DNA from 2 places in the Streptomyces hawaiiensis genome. Region 2 is predicted to be linked to the other one. Evidence: riboswitches for the same ligand, from Rfam matches in the RefSeq annotation. Region 2 holds a riboswitch; the other holds the start of a gene.
What was found. Region 2 has a riboswitch for cyclic di-AMP ahead of CEB94_RS24815 (C40 family peptidase). Riboswitches for the same ligand answer to the same signal wherever they lie in the genome.

Region 1: linked by a shared signal. The riboswitch ahead of CEB94_RS30150 (M23 family metallopeptidase) and the one ahead of CEB94_RS24815 (C40 family peptidase) in region 2 are both predicted to bind cyclic di-AMP.

What each region holds. Positions count from the first base shown of each region.
Region 1 is NZ_CP021978.1:6,534,154-6,541,143, reverse strand. Features, by position in the region: gene CEB94_RS30160 (HPr family phosphocarrier protein) at 1-170, shown strand, start outside; gene CEB94_RS30155 (GntR family transcriptional regulator) at 330-1,025, opposite strand; gene CEB94_RS30150 (M23 family metallopeptidase) at 1,214-2,002, opposite strand; cyclic di-AMP (ydaO/yuaA leader) riboswitch at 2,015-2,179, opposite strand; gene CEB94_RS30145 (M16 family metallopeptidase) at 2,370-3,758, opposite strand; gene CEB94_RS30140 (M16 family metallopeptidase) at 3,755-5,122, opposite strand; gene CEB94_RS30135 (DNA gyrase/topoisomerase IV subunit A) at 5,463-6,990, shown strand, end outside.
Region 2 is NZ_CP021978.1:5,342,719-5,349,708, forward strand. Features, by position in the region: gene CEB94_RS24800 (C40 family peptidase) at 1-842, opposite strand, end outside; gene CEB94_RS24805 (hypothetical protein) at 1,265-1,618, shown strand; gene CEB94_RS24810 (SLAC1 family transporter) at 1,596-2,537, opposite strand; gene CEB94_RS24815 (C40 family peptidase) at 2,616-3,788, opposite strand; cyclic di-AMP (ydaO/yuaA leader) riboswitch at 3,797-3,969, opposite strand; gene pcrA (DNA helicase PcrA) at 4,285-6,762, shown strand; gene CEB94_RS24825 (M23 family metallopeptidase) at 6,813-6,990, opposite strand, start outside.

The DNA of each region.
Region 1 (6,990 bases), 1.2 Mb from region 2:
CAGACGGCAAGCCCGTCAACGCGGCCTCGATGCTGGCCGTCCTGGGCCTCGGCGCGCAGGGTGGCGAGGAGATCGTCCTCGCCTCCGACGCCGAGGGCGCGGACGCCGCCCTGGACCGGCTGGCGAAGCTGGTCTCCGAGGGTCTCGAGGAACTGCCCGAGACCGTCTGATTTCCCGAGCGCCCGACCGGCGCACAGCGAAGGGCTCGTCCGAATTCACCGGGCGGGCCCTTCGCCATTCCCGGTCGGCACGGTCGGGAATTCACCGATTCCGGGCAGCGGAAATAGGGCCCCGGGAATTAGCCGCTCTCTTTGTATACGGCTGCCGTGTTAATGCCGCAGGCCCGCCGTGTTTACGGGATGTTGCGAGTTCCTCACACGGTCGGCGCGCTCGCCGGGGGAGCCGAGACGCAGGCGGTGCGCGCCCGTCGCGCGCTCGGTGTGCAGCGCCGTGACCGCCCGCGCGCGCTCGCCGTCCCCGCGCGCCACCGCGTCCACGATCGCGCCGTGCTCCGTCCAGGACTCCACCGGACTGACCGGTGCGTCCACGGCGTACATCCACGCGATCTTGTGACGAAGCTGGGTGAGCACCGACGTCAGCGGGGGGCTGCCGGAGGCCTGGGCGAGCGTCTCGTGGAACCAGCCGCCGAGAGAGCGCAGGTCCTCACTGCTTCCCCGGCGGGCCCGCTCCTGGCCCAGCCGGACCAGGCCGCGCAGCACCTTCAGATGCGACTCGGTGCGGCGCTGGGCGGCGCGGGCCGCTCCGAGCGGCTCCAGCAGCATGCGCATCTCCAGCAGGTCGGCGGCCTCCTGCTCGGTGGGTTCGGCCACGCACGCGCCCGCGTGCCGCCGGGTCACCACGAAGCCCTCGGCCTCCAGCGTGCGCAGGGCCTCCCGGACAGGGACCCGCGAGACGCCGTAGCGGCGCGCGAGGACTTCCTCGGTGAGCCGGCTGCCGTGCGGGTGCACACCCGCGACGATGTCGTCCCGGATGGCCGTGCACACCGAGTGCGCGGGAATACGCATGACCGACCTCCGCTTAATCCCCGTGAAACGCCGACGAGCGGCGCGTGTTCCGTGACTCTATTGCAATGAGCCGGAATTTCCGACGGCAGGCGGGAATCCATGGATATTTTTTGGACAGCCTGCCGCCCTAAACGCCGAAAGCCCCGGCTCGGGGAGCCGGGGCTTCGGGGACAGCGGAGAGGTTCCGGTCAGACGTTGACGCCGTGCGAGCGCAGGTAGGCGACCGGGTCGATGTCCGAACCGTACTCGGAGCTCGTACGGGCCTCGAAGTGCAGGTGCGGGCCGGTGACGTTGCCGGTCGCGCCGGACAGGCCGATCTGCTGGCCGGGGGCCACCTGCTGGCCCACCGAGACGCCGATGGAGGACAGGTGGCCGTACTGGGTGTACGTCCCGTCGTTCATCTTGATCACGATCTGGTTGCCGTAGGAGCCGCCCCAGCCGGCCTCGACGACGGTGCCCGCGCCGACCGCGTGGACGGAGGTGCCGGTGGCGGCGTGGAAGTCGACACCGGTGTGGCTCCCGGAGGACCACAGGCCGCTGCTGGCCTGGTAGCCGGTGGAGACGTACGAGCCGGAGATCGGGGACACGAAGGTGTTGAGGCGCTTGCGCTCGGCCTCGCGGGCGGCACGCTCCTTGGCCTCACGGGCCTTCTCGGCCGCCTCCTTGGCCTTCTCGGCCACCTCGGCGGCCCGCTTGCGGGCGGCCTCCTCGGCCTTCTGCTTGGCGGCGGCCTCGTCGGCGGCCTGCTGCTGCGCGACGGCCTGGGCGTCGATCTGCTGGGCCACGGTGTCGCCCATGGTGACGACCGGGGTGAGGCCGGTCTGCTCGGCGCTGGGCTCTGCGGCGAAGGCCGCGGGGGCGGCCACGGTGCCGATCACGCCGGTGGTGGCGAGGGCCGCGACGCCCGCCGCGCGGGCGGTGCCGCGCTGGATCCTGCTGGGACGACGGTGCTTCCCGGTGGCGCGAGTGAACGCCATGTAGTGGCTGGTCCTTTCCTTCCCTCTCGCCTACCGGGTTAGCTGACGGGTTCGGAGCAGGAAGGTCTCCTACGGACTCCCTCGCGGCTCGCGCGGGCGTCCGATTCACCCCAGGGACTGCGATGGGTCCCCGGCTCCCCTGGCTCGCGCCGTACGGGGACTCGGCGATGACTGTCCGGTGCCGCGGATGCGGCGCACTGCCTGACGAACAGCCCGGACGAAGCTAAGCGGCGCCACTTTCAATTCCCAAACGAATCCCGGCTTTTGTAGCGCATCCCACAGGGCAGACAGGCAACCTCCGTACCAATTCGGGCATAAAGGAGCCCTGGTGCCTTGGAAGGCAACCAGGGCCCCTGCGCGCGTGCCGCTACTCGGCGGCGACGACGGTGACTTCGCCGATACCCAGGGCCTCGACAGGTGCCTTGATCTGCGCCGCGTCACCGACGAGGACGGTCACCAGACGGTTCACCGGGAAGGCGCTCACGGCCGCCGCGGTGGCCTCCACGGTGCCGGTCGCGGCGAGCTGCCGGTACAGCGTGGCCTGGTAGTCGTCGGGCAGGTGCTGCTCGACCTGGTCGGCCAGCGTGCTCGCGACGGCCGCCGCCGTCTCGTACTTCAGCGGCGCCACGCCGACCAGGTTCTGCACGGCCACGTCCCGCTCCGCGTCGGTCAGCCCCTCGGCGGCGAGGGTGCGCAGCACCGTCCAGAGGTCCTGCAGGGCGGGGCCGGTGTTGGGCGTGTCGACGGAACCGCTGATGGCGAGCATCGCGGCACCCGTGCCGTCCGGGGTGGACCTGAGGACCTGGCCGAACGCCCGTACGCCGTAGGTGTAGCCCTTCTCCTCGCGCAGGACCCGGTCCAGGCGGGAGGTGAGGGTGCCGCCGAGGCAGTACGTGCCGAGCACCTGCGCGGGCCACACGCGGTCGTGCCGGTCCGGGCCGACCCGGCCGATCAGCAGCTGCGTCTGGACGGCGCCGGGGCGGTCCACGATGACGACCCGGCCGGTGTCGTCGGCGGTCACCGGCGGCACGGGGCGCGGCTCGGCCGAGGAGCCCGTCCAGGCACCCAGAGTGTCCCCGAGCAGGGCGTCGAGGTCGATGCCGGTGAGGTCGCCGACGACCACGGCGGTGGCCGTGGCGGGGCGGACGTGTTTCTCGTAGAAGCCGCGTACGGCCGCGGAGTCGATCGTGGCGACCGTCTCCTCGGTGCCCTGCCGGGGCCGCGACATGCGCGAGCCCGTCGGGAACAGCTCCTTGGAGAGCTCCTTGGCGGCGCGGCGGGAGGGATTGGCCAGCTCGTGCGGGATCTCGTCGAGGCGGTTGTTCACCAGCCGCTCGACCTCGCTGTCGGCGAACGCGGGCGCCCTCAGGGCGTCGGCGATCAGGTTCAGCCCCTTGGGGAGCCGCGAGACCGGCACCTCCAGGCTGATCCGGACGCCGGGGTGGTCGGCGTGCGCGTCGAGGGTGGCGCCCGCGCGCTCCAGCTCGGCGGCGAACTCCTCGGCGGAGTGCTTGTCGGTGCCCTCGGAGAAGGCCCGGGCCATGATCGTGGCCACACCGTCGAGGCCGGCCGGCTCGGCGTCCAGGGGGGCGTCCAGCAGCACCTCCACGGCGACGACCTGCTGGCCGGGGCGGTGACAGCGAAGCACCGTCAGGCCGTTGTCGAGCGTGCCGCGCTCGGGGGCCGGGAAGGCCCACGGCCGGGCGTCGCCCGCCTGCGGCCGGGAGTGGAAGTCCATCGTGGCGAGCTCGGTCACTTGGCCGCCTCCTCGTTCTCGTCGGTGGCCGCGGCTGCGATGTCCTCGGTGGCGACCTCGTCGGCGACGGGCTCGTAGACGAGCACCGCCCGGTTGTCGGGCCGCAGGCGGGCCTTGGCGACCTCCTGGACCTCCTCCGCCGTGATCTCCAGCACACGCTGGACGGCGGTCAGGGCGAGCTGCGGGTCGCCGAACAGCACGGCGTACCGGCACAGTTCGTCGGCGCGGCCCGCGACCGTGCCGAGCCGGTCCAGCCACTCGCGCTCCAGCTGGGCCTGGGCGCGCTCCATCTCCTCGGCCGTGGGGCCCTCCTCGGCGAACCGGGCGAGCTCCTCGTCGATGGCGGTCTCGATGACCGGAACCTCCACGTCACCGGAGGTCTTCACGTCCAGCCACCCCAGGGAGGGCGCCCCGGCGAGCCGCAGCAGGCCGAAGCCGGCCGCCACGGCCGTACGGTCACGCCGTACGAGGCGGTTGTAGAGGCGGGAGGACTCGCCGCCGCCGAGGACGGTGAGGGCCAGGTCGGCCGCGTCACACGCGCGCGTGCCGTCGTGCGGCAGCCGGTAGGCGGCCATCAGGGCGCGCGCCGGGACCTCCTCCTCGACGACCTCGCGCAGCTGCTCGCCGATGGTCTCCGGCAGCGAGCCGTCGCGCGGGGCGGGCTTGCCATCGTGACCGGGGATGGAGCCGAAGTACTTCTCGACCCAGGCCAGGGTCTGCTCCGGGTCGATGTCGCCGACCACGGAGAGCACGGCGTTGTTCGGCGCGTAGTAGGTGCGGAAGAACGCGCGGGCGTCCTCCAGGGTCGCCGCGTCCAGGTCGGCCATCGAGCCGATCGGGGTGTGGTGGTAGGGGTGGCCCTCGGGGTAGGCGAGGGCGGTCAGCTTCTCGAAGGCGGTGCCGTAGGGCACGTTGTCGTAGCGCTGGCGGCGCTCGTTCTTGACGACATCGCGCTGGTTCTCCATCGACTCGTCGTCGAGCGCGGTCAGCAGCGAGCCCATGCGGTCTGCCTCCAGCCAGAGGGCGAGCTCCAGCTGGTGGGCGGGCATGGTCTCGAAGTAGTTGGTCCGCTCGAAGCTGGTCGTGCCGTTCAGCGAGCCGCCCGCGCCCTGGACGAACTCGAAGTGGCCGTTGCCCTTGACCTGGGCGGATCCCTGGAACATCAAGTGCTCGAAAAGGTGAGCCAGGCCGGTGCGCCCCTTGACTTCGTGGCGTGAGCCGACGTCGTACCAGAGGCACACCGCCGCGACCGGGGTCAGGTGGTCCTCGGAGAGCACCACGCGCAGGCCGTTGGCCAGACGGTGCTCGGTCGCTGTCAGGCCCCCGGAGCCTGCCTGGGCTGTGGCCGTGTGACCCATGGGCATGTACGTCCCTTCGATCGCGAAGCGGTTGTTCAGACCGCGGATTCCTGCCGGTCCTGCCACTGTATGCAAGCGTGCGAAGCCCTGGTGAAGTTCCCGGCGGCGACCTGGGTCCGACAGCACCAGAGGCACTCCGCACCGGGTCCTGGTGCCGCTTGTCAGTGCGGCGGTCCACAATGGTCGGCGTCAGATCCGGATCGCAGCAGCATGAGCGAGCCGCAGGGGCGGTCGGTGACGAGAGGGCGAGCGCGCGCAGGCCCGAAGGGCTGAGCACGTTCGGCGTCCCGTCAGCGGCATGGACGCCCCGTAGGCGAGCGACCAGTAACAGGAGGAGCCGGCAGCGATGGCCCGCCGCAGCACGAAGACCCCGCCGCCCGACGACTCGTACGAGGAGCGGATCCTCGACATCGACGTCGTCGACGAGATGCAGGGCTCCTTCCTCGAGTACGCGTACTCGGTCATCTACTCCCGCGCCCTGCCGGACGCACGCGACGGCCTCAAGCCGGTGCACCGCCGCATCGTCTACCAGATGAGCGAGATGGGCCTGCGCCCCGAGCGCGGATACGTCAAGTGCGCCCGCGTCGTCGGCGAGGTGATGGGCAAGCTCCACCCGCACGGCGACGCGTCGATCTACGACGCCCTCGTTCGCATGGCCCAGCCCTTCTCGATGCGGGTCCCCCTGGTCGACGGCCACGGCAACTTCGGTTCGCTGGGCAACGACGACCCGCCGGCCGCCATGCGGTACACCGAGTGCCGGATGGCCGAGGCGACGAGCCTGATGACGGAGTCGATCGACGAGGACACCGTCGACTTCAACCCCAACTACGACGGCCAGGAGCAGGAGCCGGTGGCCCTGCCGGCCGCCTTCCCGAACCTCCTGGTCAACGGTGCCTCGGGCATCGCGGTCGGCATGGCCACGAACATGGCGCCGCACAACCTGCGCGAGGTCATCGCCGCAGCCCGCCACCTGATCAGGTTCCCGAACGCGGATCTCGACGCGCTGATGAAGCACGTCCCGGGCCCCGACCTGCCCACCGGCGGCCGGATCGTCGGCCTGTCCGGCATCCGGGACGCCTACGAGTCCGGCCGCGGCACGTTCAAGATCCGGGCGACGGTGTCGGTGGAGCCCGTGACGGCCCGCCGCAAGGGTCTCGTCGTCACGGAGCTGCCCTTCACGGTCGGCCCCGAGAAGGTCATCGCCAAGATCAAGGACCTGGTCGGCTCGAAGAAGATCCAGGGCATCGCCGACGTCAAGGACCTCACCGACCGCGCGCACGGCCTGCGCCTGGTCATCGAGATCAAGAACGGCTTCGTGCCGGAGGCGGTCCTGGAGCAGCTGTACAAGCTGACGCCGATGGAGGAGTCCTTCGGCATCAACAACGTGGCCCTGGTCGACGGCCAGCCGCTCACACTGGGCCTGAAGGAGCTCTTGGAGGTCTACCTCGACCATCGCTTCAACGTCGTACGGCGGCGCTCGGAGTTCCGCCGCAGCAAGAAGCGCGACCGGCTGCACCTGGTCGAGGGCCTGCTGACGGCCCTGCTGGACATCGACGAGGTCATCCGCCTGATCCGCTCCAGCGAGAACTCCGCGCAGGCCAAGCAGCGTCTGATGGAGCAGTTCTCGCTCAGCGAGGTGCAGACGCAGTACATCCTCGACACGCCGCTGCGCCGTCTGACCAAGTTCGACCGCATCGAGCTGGAGTCCGAGAAGGACCGGCTCAACGCGGAGATCGAGGAGCTGACGCGGATCCTCGACTCGGACACCGAGCTGCGCAAGCTGGTCTCCTCCGAACTGGCCACGGTCGCCAAGAAGTTCGGCACCGACCGGCGTACGGTCCTGCTGGAGTCGGGCGGTGCCCCGGTCGCGACCG
Region 2 (6,990 bases):
GCGACACCCGCGGCGCGATACGCGGCCTGGACCAGGCCCGAGCAGTCGAAGGCGTTCGGGCCGGTGGCGCCCCAGACGTAGGGGCTGCCGAGCTTTTGGTACGCGTAGGCGACGGCGGCGGACGCACGGGAGTTGGGCGCCTGGGACGGGGCGGAGCCGGGGGCCGTCAGGGTGTCCCGCGGGCCCGTCGAGCGTGTGGCGCGGTCCGGCGATACGCCGAGCCGGGAACGTTCCTGCGGGTCCAGCCGGGACAGCAGCTGCCGGGCGGAGCCCAGCTTGCCGGTGATCGTCTTCTTGTGCTGCTTCAGCTCCGTCCGGCGCGACTTCAGGGAGGTCAGCTCGATGTGGGCGGCCCCGCGCAGCTGCTCGATCTCCCGGAGCCGCTTGCGCACGCCCGCGACGGCGGCGTTCTGCCGGTTGCCGGCCCGCTCGACGAACTCGGCGTTCTCCAGGTACCGGTCGGGATCGTCGGACAGGGCGAGCTGCACCGCGGGGTCCAGGCCGCCGGCGCGGTACTGGGCGGCGGCGACCGAACCCAGGGCGTCACGGGCGGAGTTGAGCCGCTCTTCCTTGCGTGCCGCCTGGTCCTGGAGGTCCTTCAGCCGCTGCCCGGCCGCGTCGGCCTTCTCCTTCGCGCCGTTGTACTTCTCGGTGGCGGCCTCCGCCTCCTGGTACAGCTTGTCCACCTTGGCCTTGACCTGGCCGGGGGTGAGCTGTGGTTCGGCGTGTCCGGTTCCGTCGAAGCCCGTCGCCGTCGCCGCGCCCGCGAGGGCGATCGTGGCGGCCGTACGGGCCTTGCCGCCACCCGTCGAGCGCTGTCGGGGCTTGCGGTGTGCTGCCACCTGGAGGCCACGTCCTTTCCTCGACCGCCGACGGGGTGCGTGCGGCCGCCGGGGGAGCGGACGGGCGGCCTGCGCGTCCGGCGACGGCCCGCACAGGGGGGAGCGGACCGCCGCCGGACTCTTCGGCGGTGGTGTCCGACTGCCGCCCCTGGCCCGGGCGGCGGTGGGGAGCCGGGCACCTGGTGAAGGACGCTAAACGTCGCCGTGGCGGGCCGGTGGCAGGTGTGCGGAAGTGTCTTGAGAGGACCGGCGGTGACCGTATGCGACCGTGGTCCCGCCTCGACGCCATCGACTTCACTCAGCGTGATGACCGATGCGCCGAATCGTGGGCGAGTGACCGCGATCGGGTGCTATGGGGCGCATATATGCATCCCTGGGCCGGTGTCGGGTGGCCTCGGAGCCCCTGATTAGGCTCCGGCCTCATGGACGTACTCATCCACCTCGTCGTCGGCCTCCACATCATCGGCATCGCCTCCCTCCTGGGCGGCTTCCTCACCCAGATGAAGGCGATGGGCGAGGGTACCGCCCGCTACACCCCCGCGATGCTGCACGGCGCGCTCACGATGCTGGTCACCGGCGTGATCCTGGTCGGTCTCAACCAGGCCGACGACCAGACCGTGAACAACATCAAGATCGGGGTGAAGCTGGCGCTGCTGATCGTGATCCTCGGCCTGGTCTACGTGAAACGGGACGACGAGAGGGTGGACAAGGGCCTCTTCGGCCTGGTCGGCCTGCTGACCACGGCGAACATCTTCATCGCCGTGCTCTGGACCTGACCCGGGAGCGCCTGGCGCCGGCCCGGGCCGAGGTGATCGCCCAGGCGGTGCACCCGAGCCAGGCGGCCACCGCCATCCACAGCAACGCCTCTCCGGGGACGTCGAGCCAGGCGACGTCCAGGGCGTCGGCGACCGCCAGGGTGGCCACGGCCGTCACGACCGCGGCGAACACGGTCGACCAGCGCCGTACGTCGTAGTGGTGCCGGGGCCAGAAGAGCTCGGCGAGGAGCAGGGCGACGCAGGCGATCAGCGCGAGCACGAGCAGCGTGACGGCCGTCGTGCGCAGGGCGCCGGCGTTCTCCTCGTTCCACAGGTACAGGCGCGCGCTGTCGGCGCTGAGGAGTTTCGCCCCGGCCAGTGAGGAGACGGCGAGGGCGCCGGCCGCGAGCCACTGGTCCCCGCGCCCCTCCTCCACCTGCCGGGGCTGGAAGCGGAACAGGGCGAAGCCGTAGAGCGCGAGGCCCAGCCAGAACAGCACCAGGGCCGCGTGGGCGAGCCAGGCCGCCGCATGTGCCGCGGCGAGCGTGGCGCCGAGCACCGCGAGCCCCTGGGTGGCCACGCAGCGCAGGAACACCGTTCCGCGCCGCCCCCTGGCCCGCACGGTGAGCAGCACCGCCCAGAGCAGCAGGGCGAGCGCCAGCAGCGCCTCGGCGAGGGGCTGCCGGCCGGCCGCGGAGAAGCCGGTGCCGAGGACGGCGGTCGCCGCCACGGTGGTGAGCGCGGCCGGCGCCTCCGCCCGCCATCCGCCGTGCGCCCGCTGGGCGAGGCCCGCGGCCGCCACCAGCCAGGCCGCACAGGCCGGGACGAGGGCGATGCGGGAGAGGACCTCGTACCCCGCCGAGTCGAGACCGACCGACACGAGGCCGGTCGCCAGCGCATACGTCGCCCACCAGGCGGCAAACGGGGAGGGACCGGACATAGTGCCGATGCTAGAGAGCGGCGCCCGCGTGACGAGAGGGGCACGCGCGCGTGCCCCTCAAAATCACAACGAGACCGCTCAGGCCGGGCGTACCACGCTGTGGATCGCCGACTCGCCGTCGTAGTAGATCGACTCCTCGCGCACGTACGTGCCGGGCTTCGGGGCGTGGATCATCATGCCGTTGCCGATGTAGACCCCGACGTGGGTGACGTCGTCGTAGAAGAAGACCAGGTCACCGGGCTGGGCCTGGGAGAGCGGGACCGTGGCGCCGGCGTTCACCTGGTCGTAGGTCGTGCGCGGCAGGGTGACGCCCGCGGCCTTCCAGGCGGCCTGGGTCAGGCCCGAGCAGTCGTAGGAGCCGGGGCCGACGGCGCCCCACACGTACGGCTTGCCGATCTGGGCGCGGGCGAAGGTGAGCGCCTTGTCGGCCTTGGTGGCGTACGAGGAGTCGGCCGGGGGCGCAGGGGAGGACGAGCCGGTGCCGGACGACCCCGACGGCGAGCTGTCCTGCTGCTGGGCGGCCTCGTCCCGGGCCTGCTGCTGCGCGGTCTGTTGCCGGGCCAGCTCGTCGGCCTTGCGGGCGGCCTCCTCGCGCTTCTCCTTCTCGATCGCCGCGAGCCGGGCCTTCTCCTCGGCGGTCAGCTTCGACATCAGCTCGCGCGCGTCGGCGAGCTTCCGCTGGACGGTGGCCTTGGCCGTCTTCAGGTCGCCCTGCGACTCGGTGAGCGTCTCGAGGCTCTCGGTGGCCTCCTGGCGCTTCTCCATCGTCTCGGACTGCTGCGTGACGTAGTCGTCGACCGCGACCTTCTGACGGCCCGTCATCCGGTCCATCAACTGGGTCTGGTCGAAGTAGTCCTGCGGGGTGTCCGCGAGCAGGAACGTCGCCGTGTCCGGGGCGGCGGCGCCGGTGCGGTACTGGGCGGAGGCGAAGGAACCCAGCTGCTCGCGCGCCTCGTTGAGCTTCTGGGTGCGCTGGGCGACGTCGTCGATGAGGGTGTCGGCGCGCTTGCGCTGCTTCGCGGTCTTCTCCTTGGCCGCGTTGTACTTGTCGGTCGCCGACTCGGCCTGGCGGTACAGGTCGTCGACCTTCTTCTCGACTTCCTCCAGGCTGGGCTTGTCGTCGGCCTCGGGGGCGGCGTTGGCCGACTGGGACAGCAGGGCCACGGACGTGAGGGCCGCCGTTGCGAGGGCGGGGGTCCGTATGCCTGCCACGCGCGTACCCGTAGGACGCGACTTGCGGTGCGACGCCAAGGGAGGCGACTCCTTCCATGTTCCGCCTACCGGGTTAGCTGTCGGGTTCGGGCGGGTGGTTCGGAAGGTTTGCCCTACGGCCGTCTCCGCACAGGGAGTCGGGCCGATTCACCCCAGGTTCACGGTTGGGTCCCCGGCTCCGGCTGCCGCTGCGGCACGCCGGACTCGGCGGAGGCCGCGCGGCCCGGCGACGTTCGCCGGTGGGGGTCATGCGGCCTGGTCGCACCGTAGCCAATTCGTGTGGCCTCTGTGAAGGTTGATGGGTGATATGCCCGATACATTTTCGTGACCTTACTCATGAGCGTTGCAGAGAGTGAACGATCGAGGGGGGTTGGTCATGAAAGGTCCACAATCGCGGGGGTTGTAGCAGGGCGTGATCATGCGGTCATGGACGGCGACATCGCGCCGCCGGGCGAACGGCGTGATCCCCGGGCGCGCGGCGATGTTCTCAGGGCGGCGGCGGGCTGTCAGTGGGGCGCCCTAGACTCGGAGAGCGATGAGCAGCCTCTTTGACGACAACTTCCTGGCGAACCTCCAGGCCCAGCGGGGCCCCGCGGACGAGCCCCCGCCGCCGCCCGAGGACGATCACGTACCGGAGCCGATTCCGGACGATCTGTTCGGCGGGAAGTTCGACATGCCTCCGGACCGGGACGCCTACTACCGGGACGGCGCCCCCCGCCCGGTGGTGGACACCGCCACCCTCCTGGAAGGGCTGAACGACAACCAGCGCGCCGCCGTCGTCCATTCCGGCTCCCCGCTGCTCATCGTGGCCGGCGCCGGCTCCGGCAAGACCCGTGTGCTCACGCACCGCATCGCCCACCTGCTCGCCGAGCGGGACGTGCACCCGGGCCAGATCCTCGCGATCACCTTCACCAACAAGGCCGCCGGCGAGATGAAGGAGCGCGTCGAGCAGCTCGTCGGCCCGCGCGCGAACGCCATGTGGGTCATGACGTTCCACAGCGCGTGCGTGCGCATCCTGCGCCGGGAGAGCAAGAAGCTCGGCTTCACGTCCTCCTTCTCGATCTACGACGCCGCCGACTCCAAGCGCCTGATGGCCCTGGTCTGCCGCGACCTGGACCTCGACCCCAAGCGCTTCCCGCCGAAGTCCTTCAGCGCCAAGATCAGCAACCTGAAGAACGAGCTGATCGACGAGGAGGACTTCGCCGCCCAGGCCACCGACGGCTTCGAGAAGACCCTCGCCCAGGCCTACGCGATGTACCAGTCGCGGCTGCGCGAGGCGAACGCCCTCGACTTCGACGACCTGATCATGACGACGGTCAATCTCCTGCGCGCCTTCCCCGACGTCGCCGAGCACTACCGCCGCCGCTTCCGCCACGTGCTGGTGGACGAGTACCAGGACACCAACCACGCCCAGTACGCCCTCGTCCGGGAACTCGTCGGCACCTCCGAGCACCCCGTCGACGTACCGCCCGAGGCCGAGGTCCCGCCCGCCGAGCTGTGCGTGGTGGGCGACGCCGACCAGTCGATCTACGCCTTCCGCGGCGCGACGATCCGTAACATCCTCCAGTTCGAGGAGGACTACCCGGACGCGACGACGATCCTGCTCGAGCAGAACTACCGCTCCACCCAGACGATCCTCAGCGCGGCCAACGCGGTCATCGAGCGCAACGAGTCCCGCCGCCCCAAGAACCTGTGGACCAACGCGGGCGCCGGCGCCCGGATCACCGGCTACGTCGCCGACACCGAGCACGACGAGGCGCAGTTCGTCGCCGAGGAGATAGACCGTCTCACGGACGCCGGCGAGGCCAAGGCCGGCGACGTCGCCGTCTTCTACCGCACCAACGCCCAGTCCCGTGTCTTCGAAGAGATCTTCATCCGCGTCGGCCTGCCCTACAAGGTCGTCGGCGGTGTCCGCTTCTACGAGCGCAAGGAGGTCCGGGACGTCCTGGCCTACCTGCGCGTGCTGGCCAACCCGGAGGACTCGGTGCCGCTACGCCGGATCCTCAACGTCCCCAAGCGGGGCATCGGCGACCGTGCCGAGGCGATGATCGACGCCCTGTCCCAGCGGGAGAAGATCAGCTTCCCGCAGGCGCTCAAGCGCGTCGACGAGGCGTACGGCATGGCCGCGCGCTCCACCAACGCCGTCAAGCGGTTCAACACACTGATGGAGGACCTCCGCACCATCGTCGAGTCCGGCGCCGGACCGGCCACGGTGCTGGAGGCCGTGCTGGAGCGCACCGGGTACCTCGCCGAGCTGCAGGCCTCCACCGACCCGCAGGACGAGACCCGGATCGAGAACCTCCAGGAACTCGCCGCCGTCGCCATGGAGTTCGAGCAGGAGCGCGGCGAAGGGGAGCAGAGCACCCTGTCCGAGTTCCTCGAACAGGTCGCGCTGGTCGCCGACTCCGACCAGATCCCCGACGAGGAGGACGGCGACGGCGTCATCACGCTGATGACCCTGCACACCGCCAAGGGCTTGGAGTTCCCCGTCGTCTTCCTGACCGGCATGGAGGACGGCGTCTTCCCACACATGCGCGCCCTCGGGCAGGCCAAGGAGCTGGAGGAGGAGCGGCGCCTGGCCTACGTCGGCATTACGCGCGCGCGGGAGCGGCTGTATCTGACGCGCTCCACGCTGCGCAGCGCCTGGGGCCAGCCGTCGTACAACCCGCCCTCCCGGTTCCTGGAGGAGATCCCGCCGGCCCACCTGGAGTGGAAGCGGACGGGAGGGACCGCACCCGCCTCCTCCGGTCCGGTCTCGGCGGTGGCGGCCTCGCTGTCCTCGTCCCGCTCGCGCTCGTCGGCGTCGGGAGCCTCCGGTTTCGCCACGCGCCGCACCTCCGAGAAGCCGGTGGTGTCCCTGGCGGTCGGGGACCGGGTCACGCACGACCAGTTCGGGCTCGGGACCGTCGTCGCGGTCAAGGGCACGGGCGGGAACGCCGAGGCGACGGTCGACTTCGGCGAGGCCAAGCCGAAGCGGCTGCTGCTGCGGTACGCGCCGGTGGAGAAGCTGTAGTTCTGTGAGGTGAGCCCCCGCTGGTCGGACCGGCGGGGGCTGCCGGGACGTTACGTCGGGTCGATGCCGTGGCTGCGCAGCCACGGGAGCGGGTCGATCGGCGAGCCGCCGGCCGTGTGGACCTCCAAGTGCAGATGAGGGCCCGTCGAGTTGCCGGAGTTGCCGGAGCGGGCGATCGGATCGCCGGCCTTCACGGTCGTACCCGAGGGGACCGTGTAGGTGGAGAGG